2 regions of the Oceanobacillus sp. AG genome follow, and region 1 is predicted to be linked to the other one. Evidence: riboswitches for the same ligand, from Rfam matches in the RefSeq annotation. Region 1 holds a riboswitch; the other holds the start of a gene.
What was found. Region 1 has a riboswitch for lysine ahead of dapA (4-hydroxy-tetrahydrodipicolinate synthase). Riboswitches for the same ligand answer to the same signal wherever they lie in the genome.
Positions count from the first base shown of each region.

Region 2: another riboswitch for lysine. It lies ahead of GN217_RS10825 (Na+/H+ antiporter NhaC family protein); the one in region 1 lies ahead of dapA (4-hydroxy-tetrahydrodipicolinate synthase).

Region 1 is NZ_WOWT01000038.1:22,386-26,581, reverse strand. It holds gene GN217_RS16785 (ornithine--oxo-acid transaminase) at 1-880, shown strand, start outside; gene rocF (arginase) at 1,008-1,910, shown strand; lysine riboswitch at 2,178-2,359, shown strand; gene dapA (4-hydroxy-tetrahydrodipicolinate synthase) at 2,454-3,344, shown strand; gene GN217_RS19330 (PcsB-like coiled-coil domain-containing protein) at 3,729-4,196, shown strand, end outside.
Region 2 is NZ_WOWT01000018.1:17,253-21,448, reverse strand. It holds gene GN217_RS10825 (Na+/H+ antiporter NhaC family protein) at 1-1,154, opposite strand, end outside; lysine riboswitch at 1,292-1,467, opposite strand; gene yunB (sporulation protein YunB) at 1,510-2,289, opposite strand; gene GN217_RS10815 (YunC family protein) at 2,348-2,656, opposite strand; gene GN217_RS10810 (bifunctional metallophosphatase/5'-nucleotidase) at 2,725-4,128, opposite strand.

The sequences.
Region 1 (4,196 bases):
TGGGGTGGAAGCCGTCGAGACAGCAATCAAAGCTGCACGGCGCTGGGCCTATGAAGTAAAAGGTGTGCAGGATAATCAGGCAGAAATTATTGCTGCAAGGGGTAACTTCCATGGCCGTTCGATCAATTCCATTTCTTTGTCTAATGATGAAACAGCAACAAAAAACTTCGGACCATTTGTACCAGGGATTATGAAGGTTGCTTTTGGTGAAGTGGAAGCTATTCGCAAAGCAATTACCCCAAACACGGCAGCGATTATTGTTGAACCAATCCAAGGGGAAGCAGGGATCATAATTCCTCCAGAAGGTTATTTACGTGAAATCCGTAAGATCTGTGATGAGAATAATGTATTGTTTATAGCTGATGAAGTACAAACTGGTTTAGGCCGGACAGGGAAGATGTTTGCCTGTGAATGGGAAGGTGTAGAACCGGATATTTATGTCATGGGTAAAGCGCTTGGCGGTGGTGTTATGCCAGTCTCTGCGATTGCTGCGAACAAAGAAATCATGGATGTATTTACGCCTGGATCCCACGGTTCCACATTTGGTGGTAATCCACTTGCTTGTGCGGTTTCTATTGCTTCGATTGATGTCATCGAGGAAGAGGATCTTGTAACGAACTCTCTTCGGCTCGGTAAATATTTCGCTGAAGAATTACGAAAAATCGATAATCCGGATTTAGTGGAAGTGCGGGCGCGAGGACTCTTTATCGGTGTCGAGTTTAACCACCCAGTCCGGGGGTTCTGTGAGACACTAAAAGAAGAGGGAATTCTCTGTAAAGAGACCCACGAGAATACAATTCGTTTCGCACCGCCATTAATAATCACCAAAGAAAACCTAGATTGGGCACTAGAACGCATTCATAACGTATTAAGTAAATAGAGAAATTTTCACTAGGCTGGAACATAACGAATGTGTGACTGGTTATGTTCCAGTTCTATTTTGAAAATATATATAGAGATATACGAGCTTTTGTTACATATTTAAAAGGCAACTGGAGGTTTTTCACATGAGAAATATATCAATTATCGGAATGCCGATCGATCTTGGTCAATTACGGCGCGGAGTCGATATGGGCCCCAGTGCAATTCGCTATGCCGGTATCATAGAAAGGCTTGAGAATAGGGGATACACCGTTAAAGATTTAGGAGATATCCAGATTGGTAGAGATAAACTAAAGACAGATCCGAAAACTGGAATCAGAAACTTGGAAGCGGTCTATAAAGCAAGTGAACAGTTAATGATCCAGATTGAAGAAGTTATACAAAAGGATTCTTTTCCGCTTATTTTAGGCGGTGACCATAGTATGGCTATTGGTACATTAGCAGGGGTAGCTAAATCTTATAAAAATCTTGGCCTTATATGGTATGACGCCCACGGAGATCTGAATACTCCTGAGACGTCTCCATCCGGAAATATCCATGGTATGCCACTTGCTGCATCGTTAGGCTATGGCGAAGAAAGTCTCACTGAAATTGGTGGATATTCTCCAAAAGTAAAACCAGAAAATATTATTATCATCGGTGCGCGTGACCTAGATCCTGGTGAAAAAGATTTTATTAAAGAAAAAGGAATCAAAGTGTACACGATGCATGAAATTGATCGAATCGGCATGCCTCAGATTATTGAAGATACGAATCAATATTTTGAAGAGCAGGGGGTAGACGGGGTGCATCTTTCCTTTGATCTCGATGCAATAGATCCCTTGGACGCACCGGGTGTCGGCACTCCAGTTCCAGGCGGGGTAACGTTCCGTGAAGCTCATCTTGCCATGGAGATGCTTGCGGAAACTGGTAAAATTACATCCGCTGAATTTGTAGAGGTCAATCCAATTCTTGATGAGCGAAATAAAACGGGGACATTGGCAGTTGACTTAATTGGATCATTATTTGGTGAACGAATCCTATCCTAGAGTAATTGGTTATAAAATTCCCATTGTAACATCAGAATAATTGCAAATCCTAAGTGAGAGATTCAACAGCCAGTAACGGCCCAATTTATTCAACTAATACTCAGTAAGGAAAAAACGACTAGATGATGTTTTCCTGTATAAAAGATGCACGGTTAGGGTGCAAATAACATAAATATAGCAGTAAAGAGCTGCTGTTACTTGTTATTTCTTACAGTCTTTGTTATAGTAGTGAAAACAATTAAATATCTCTTATTTTATAAACGATAAAGTAAGGATAGAGGTTGCAGTGACCATTAGTACATATGTGGAGGGTGAATGAGACCCAGTGAACCATATGGAAAGGGGGAATTGCCGAAGCAGAAGGAAGCTCATTAATTCCGGATGCTGGGTCTATATCGAATAGGTATAGATCTGTCATATAGGCAACTATATGGGGAGCTATCAAGCGAAAGAACAATCCATCGTTCGAAAAGCAATAGCGGCCCAAACCGTTATTGCTTTTTTGCTTTTATTGATGGTAAAAAAGAAAGGGATGTGAAATAAATGTATTTTGGTAGATTACTAACAGCAATGGTGACACCTTTTGATAAACACGGAGAAGTAGATTATGGTAGAACGTCAAAGCTAATTGAACATTTACTCGATACAGGAACTGATGGTTTAGTTGTGGCCGGGACAACCGGTGAATCACCGACATTAACGACGAGAGAAAAGGTTGAACTATTTAAATATGTAGTGAAAGAAGTAAATGGCAAAGTACCGGTGCTTGCCGGAACAGGCTCGAATAATACGAGAGCCTCCATTGAACTGACAAGAGAAGTTGAATCGATTGGCATTGATGGAATTATGCTTGTCGTACCATATTATAATAAACCTTCTCAAGAGGGATTATATCAACATTTCAGCCAAATTGCAGCGTCCACATCTTTACCAGTCATGCTTTACAATATTCCAGGAAGATCTTCTGTCAACATGACTCCTGAAACGATTATCCGCTTGTCCCAAGTTGATAACATCGTCTCCGTAAAAGAAGCGAGCGGAGATCTTGATGCAGTATCTCAGATCATTGAAGAAACTGGAGATGACTTCAGTGTATATAGCGGGGATGACGGCATGACGTTACCAATTCTTTCTATTGGTGGAACGGGGGTTGTATCGGTCGCAGCTCATGTGATTGGGAAAGATATGCGAGCGATGGTCCAAAACTTCCTTGATGGTAACGTTACAGAAGCTGCTGGAATCCACCGTCGCATCGTGCCGGTTGTAAAAGCCTTATTCCAGGCTCCAAGCCCATCACCGGTAAAAGAAGCATTAAATGAAATCAACGTACCCGTTGGAAGTGTCCGCTTACCACTCATCCCATTATCAGATGTAGAAAAAGCAAATCTCACGCAAACCCTAGTAAACTTCCAAACAAATACTGTAGAAAATTAATAGAAATATGTTAAAGCTAAGGAGAATTTATTTTTCCTTAGCTTTTTAACTTTAGGGGATTATTAAGGTTCCTTGTAAAATGAAGATGCTGAGGATAACTGAAATTGTTAGCACTAGCCCGAGAGTAACAGTTTGTACGTTGCTGCGACTACTAGATGTGCTAGCTTAGTGGCAAACCCTCTACGGAGGGACAAGTAATCGCAGTCCCAGGCTTCCGCGTAACAAATCGCGTTCTTAACCTGCAAGGGCGTTTCCGTCTTTGTTTCAATGTAAATTTCTCCTGAAATCTAATTGTAATCTAAGCATAATCTTTTTGTTACGATTGGATGTTATACTGCAACCATAGATTGCGAATTAGAAATCTATGGAAATGGGGGAAAAAGGTTGAGGAAAAAGATAACAATCGTCACCTTGATAGCTTCTCTATTATTTATCCAAGGCACCTTTCATTTACAAGTCCATGCAAGTGGCAAGGGTGATTTAGAGGAGATCCAACAAGAGAGAAAAGAAATCCAGAACAACTTATCAGCTGGGGAACAGAAAATCAATGAACTTTATGACGATATGAAAGCATTGAACGAGGAAGTCAATCGGTTAGATGACCTTCTACAAGAGAAAGAGGCAAAAGTGGAGGAAATTACATATGAGATTGAAACTACGAAAGAAGAGATTTACACCCTCCAAGCAGAAATCGATCGATTGAATGCAAGTATTGAAGAACGCTTTGACTTGTTGAAAACAAGAGCATCATCCTACCAGAAATCAGGCGGGCTAATTAATTATATTGAAGTGATCTTTGACTCCCAGAGCTTTGGAGACTTCATTAGCCGCGTAACTGCAGTCAATCAAGTA
Region 2 (4,196 bases), on a different contig from region 1:
ACAGGTAAGTACATCGAACTAACATTTGCTCCATGAAGCAACTCTGCTAAATATGTTCCCGTTTCAAGGGATGAAATAATCGATCCGATCATCCATGCGAGTATTAGTATATAAATCGCAGGCAACATCGATTTCATTCCTTGGACAAAAATATTCCCAATGTTTGCTTTTGGCGGATCATGCATCACATGTAGAATAAGTCCAAGCAAGACCGCAATTGCTCCCCCAATCAAGAGAGACTGATTCACGTCAGTATTAGCAAACATAGAAAGGATGGTTACCTTACCTTCTGTTGCGATTGCACCTGTAATTAGCATCATTGATACAGTCGCTACGACAAGCACAACAATGGGTAAAATCAGATGATAGACTTTTCCTTTTGGATGGGCCTCAACCGTATCACCTAAGTCACCAGGGACCTTACTATTAGTTGGATCGATCAATTCGCCTGTTTTCATTGCGCGCTTCTCATGTACCCGCATCTTTCCGATATCCATTTTCAAATAAGAAACAAGGAACACAAGTAAGATTGCTGACAAGGCGTATAAATTCATTGGAATCATTTTAATGAAAGCTTCCATTGGCTGAATACCCGTGATACCATTTGCTACAAAAATGGAGCTTAACAACCCAATAATAAATGCACCCCAACTGGAGATTGGCGAAAGCACAGTCATTGGAGCAGCAGTAGAGTCAATCAAATAGGCCAATTTCGCACGGGATATGTTGTGCCGATCTGTTACCGGCCTGGCAATTTGTCCAACTGCTAAACTGGCAAAGTAATCATCGATAAAAATAATAACACCGAGAACTCCTGTCATTAACTTTGCACCTGTACGAGTCTTTACATGTTTTAACATCCATTCTCCAAACGCCCGACTACCACCGGATCCTTGAAGAAAGGCCGTCATAATTCCCAATAAGAGCAGGAATGCAAGTAAGAATAGATTATCAACGTTAAGGGAACCATCTACCACAAATATTTCATAGAATACGAGCCATACCTCCTGCAAGGAATCTAGTATGTTGAATTCATGTATGAAAAAAGCACCCAAAACAATTCCTGCCCCTAAAGAAAGCAGAATCCGTTTCGTGACAATGACGAGCACGAGCATTACAAGTGCAGGAATAAGGGAATAAAAAGTACCTACCATTTCGTCTTTCCTCCATTTTAAAAATTTCATAGCATAGAGTACAAGTTGAACGAATGGAAGGTACATATTCACATAAAAAAACAATGATAGAAAATAACCCATCATTGTTTCTTTAACAATATACGTTATCCTCCATTTCGATCAGTAGTTCTCCATGCAATGTATTAGCATGACAGTATGCCCCTTATTCAAAGACATACCAGCAAATAATAAGTTGACGCTTATTACGCTTCGGCAAACAATCCTTTCACTAACATTCAACGTTGTCATTCTCCTGTTGGCTACTCATATTACTCGCACCTCTACCTCACCGATCAAAAAGGCGACTATTCAATTCTGAACCTACTATACTAGATTATTCCGCATTCTGCAAGTCCCGGCCGATTTCATTCCTTGGAACGGCAATCGATGGACCGGAATTGCCTCCATAAAAATCAGGTACATCTCCAAGTATTGCACCCCCATCAATATAGATTTCTGCAGTTACTGTCGTCACTTCCGAAGTGAATGGAATAATGACTTGTACATCTGCTTCCACATCCAAATAAAAGGAAATCCATACTCCATTTATTCCGAATTCCGTTTGCTCCCTTGTAATATCCGTTCGTACTGTTCCAATCACTTCCAAATTAATCGGTACTTTCGGTCCGAGATTAGCTAAAACGGTGTTTCCGGTAACTTGCCCTAAAGGAATTTCAACCAACGTAGGATCATTCATGATACGATCCGTTGCCCCTTCCTCAAACTCGAAAGGTTCTTCGTCTTCATAAAATATCGGGTCTCCCCGATTTAAGCGCTGAAAATATTCCTCCACCCGGTTGGTCGCATTTCGGTTTATTTCAGCAATTGTCGCTGCATCCGGGGAGTAGGCAGCAACATTCCCATTTTTATCATATGTAATATTCGCTATATCGGAAAAATCATAGTCCTCCGTGAAACTAACTGCACGATTAATTGCCCGGGTAGCGAACTCATTCGTCTTTTCCGTTGCAATCTCCATTAACGTTGGCTTAATTCCCTTATCGATAACCATAATGCTCACAAGAATCGATATCGTAAAGATAATGACTGTAAGTATCAATATGATTTGCGCTGGAGGTGAGCCAAATTTTCTAGGGATACGTCTCTTCCGCATGTAAAAACCCCCTCACATCATGCTTATGCAACGATGCAAGGGGTTAGACGTGCTAAACTTATGAAATAAGAAGAAGAGCCTCCCTTCCCGTCATTCCTTCTCTCCAGCCGTATTCTTTCGATGCATCCGTAATTTTCTCGAGTGGAGCAGCGAGTAATTGGTCAATCGTCCGCACGCCTATCGCTCTCCCTGCAATTACCTCCCTTTCCCGCAACTTCGGAATCTCATTGAAAATATCCACATCCAGTGCAGCACACATAATATAGCCGACTTCGTTTGAAACCGTGAGTAATGTCGTCTTTGGCAGTTCGACACTTACTGCTGTGAACTGCATCCCTTCAATTTCAATTGGATTAACAGTAATCATCTCCGGATGCCTCCTTTAGTTACATAATAAAGTATGCAAAAGCAGGCTCCTCTGTCACAATCGGCATCTTAAGGCTGCGGTGTTTTATTTCTTAACGTATCGAGTAATAAGTCCCTTAAAAATTCAGGTAGGAAGTATTGTTTCATTTCTGATTTGGCAATTTCAGGGAGAAGGCGACCGAAAGTAAATGTATCGGCAGTAGCAATGCGATATGTTTTCTGCTTTTCCACAGCTGAACCATCACGGAACGTTACCCCTGTCACTGCTTCCGTTCCGTTCGCCCGTAGTGTCGTAGATATGGATAACCCAGCAAAAAGCATTCTGCCAATGACTTTCCCGCGGAAACCGAATCCTTTCAATTGAATCTCCATGAAATCTTTCTTCAAGGAAGCACGGATCACTTCAATCAATTCATCTCCCCTCAAATGCACGACAACTGGGTTGATCGGATGCGGACAAATCCGGTGGATATCACCGTAAGTGACCATTCCTTTTGGCAAGCCGTCAAGCAGAAGTCCAGCATTCAACAAAGATGCATCAGCATCCGTCCATTTCCGTACTGTTTCCGTCAAATCTTGCATCATCGGCACATCGCTAAACCAATCCGCTTGAAACCCTTCTTCTAGATAAACAACTTCTGTTCCCAATATTCCAGAAGCTTCTTTTTCCAATTCAGTAAGCAGCCCTCTCGTATCTTCATCTTCGGGATAGCTTGATACATCTGTTGTATAAGCCTCTTTATGGATGAGCTCCTTTTTATCATGATCATATGTTAAGATAACTTCGCCAACATACATACAATGCTTGCCAGCAGCAGTGAGAAGACTGTTGTTCACATATTCACCGGTCCGCAACAGATGGTGAGTATGCCCTCCAATAATAACGTCGATATCCGGGAATTTCCGCGCAATCGCTTCATCTTCACTAATTCCTAAATGGGATAGAAGAATGATAATATCCGCTTCTTTCTTTAAAGAGGCCAGCTGTTTTTCCAACTCTTCAAAGGGGGAAGTTAGGTACCAGCCGAGTAGCCCGTAAAAAGCATTGAACGGAGCAGTAAGCCCGATCATTCCGATCCTTAGTCCCGATTCCGTCTGGATAATTCGAGTATCGTGCAGCCATGCAGGTGGATTATGTTCTTTATGCTTCAAGTTCGCACAGACAACTTCAAATTCCGCCCCGTCGTATAAATGATATAAATCATCATGGGATAGTGTAATCCCTTCGTTGTTCCCAAGTGTGATGACATCATAACCGACCTCGTTTAAAAGCTTCACATTCGCCTTTCCCATCGAAGCCTCCGATATTGGATGAACACGGTCCATATGGTCACCAACATCAACTAAATAATGGGCTTCCTCCCGAGCGATACGATTCTTTTTCATATCCTTTAAATAGCCAGCTGTCCGCGGCCACTGGCTGAAATCACTATGCAAATCATTTGTATAATAAAAATAAAGTTTTTCCTTCATAAATATTGCTCCTTAGCCTAAACCGTCCATAATCAAATGGATTCCTATAAGAAACTATATCAGCGATT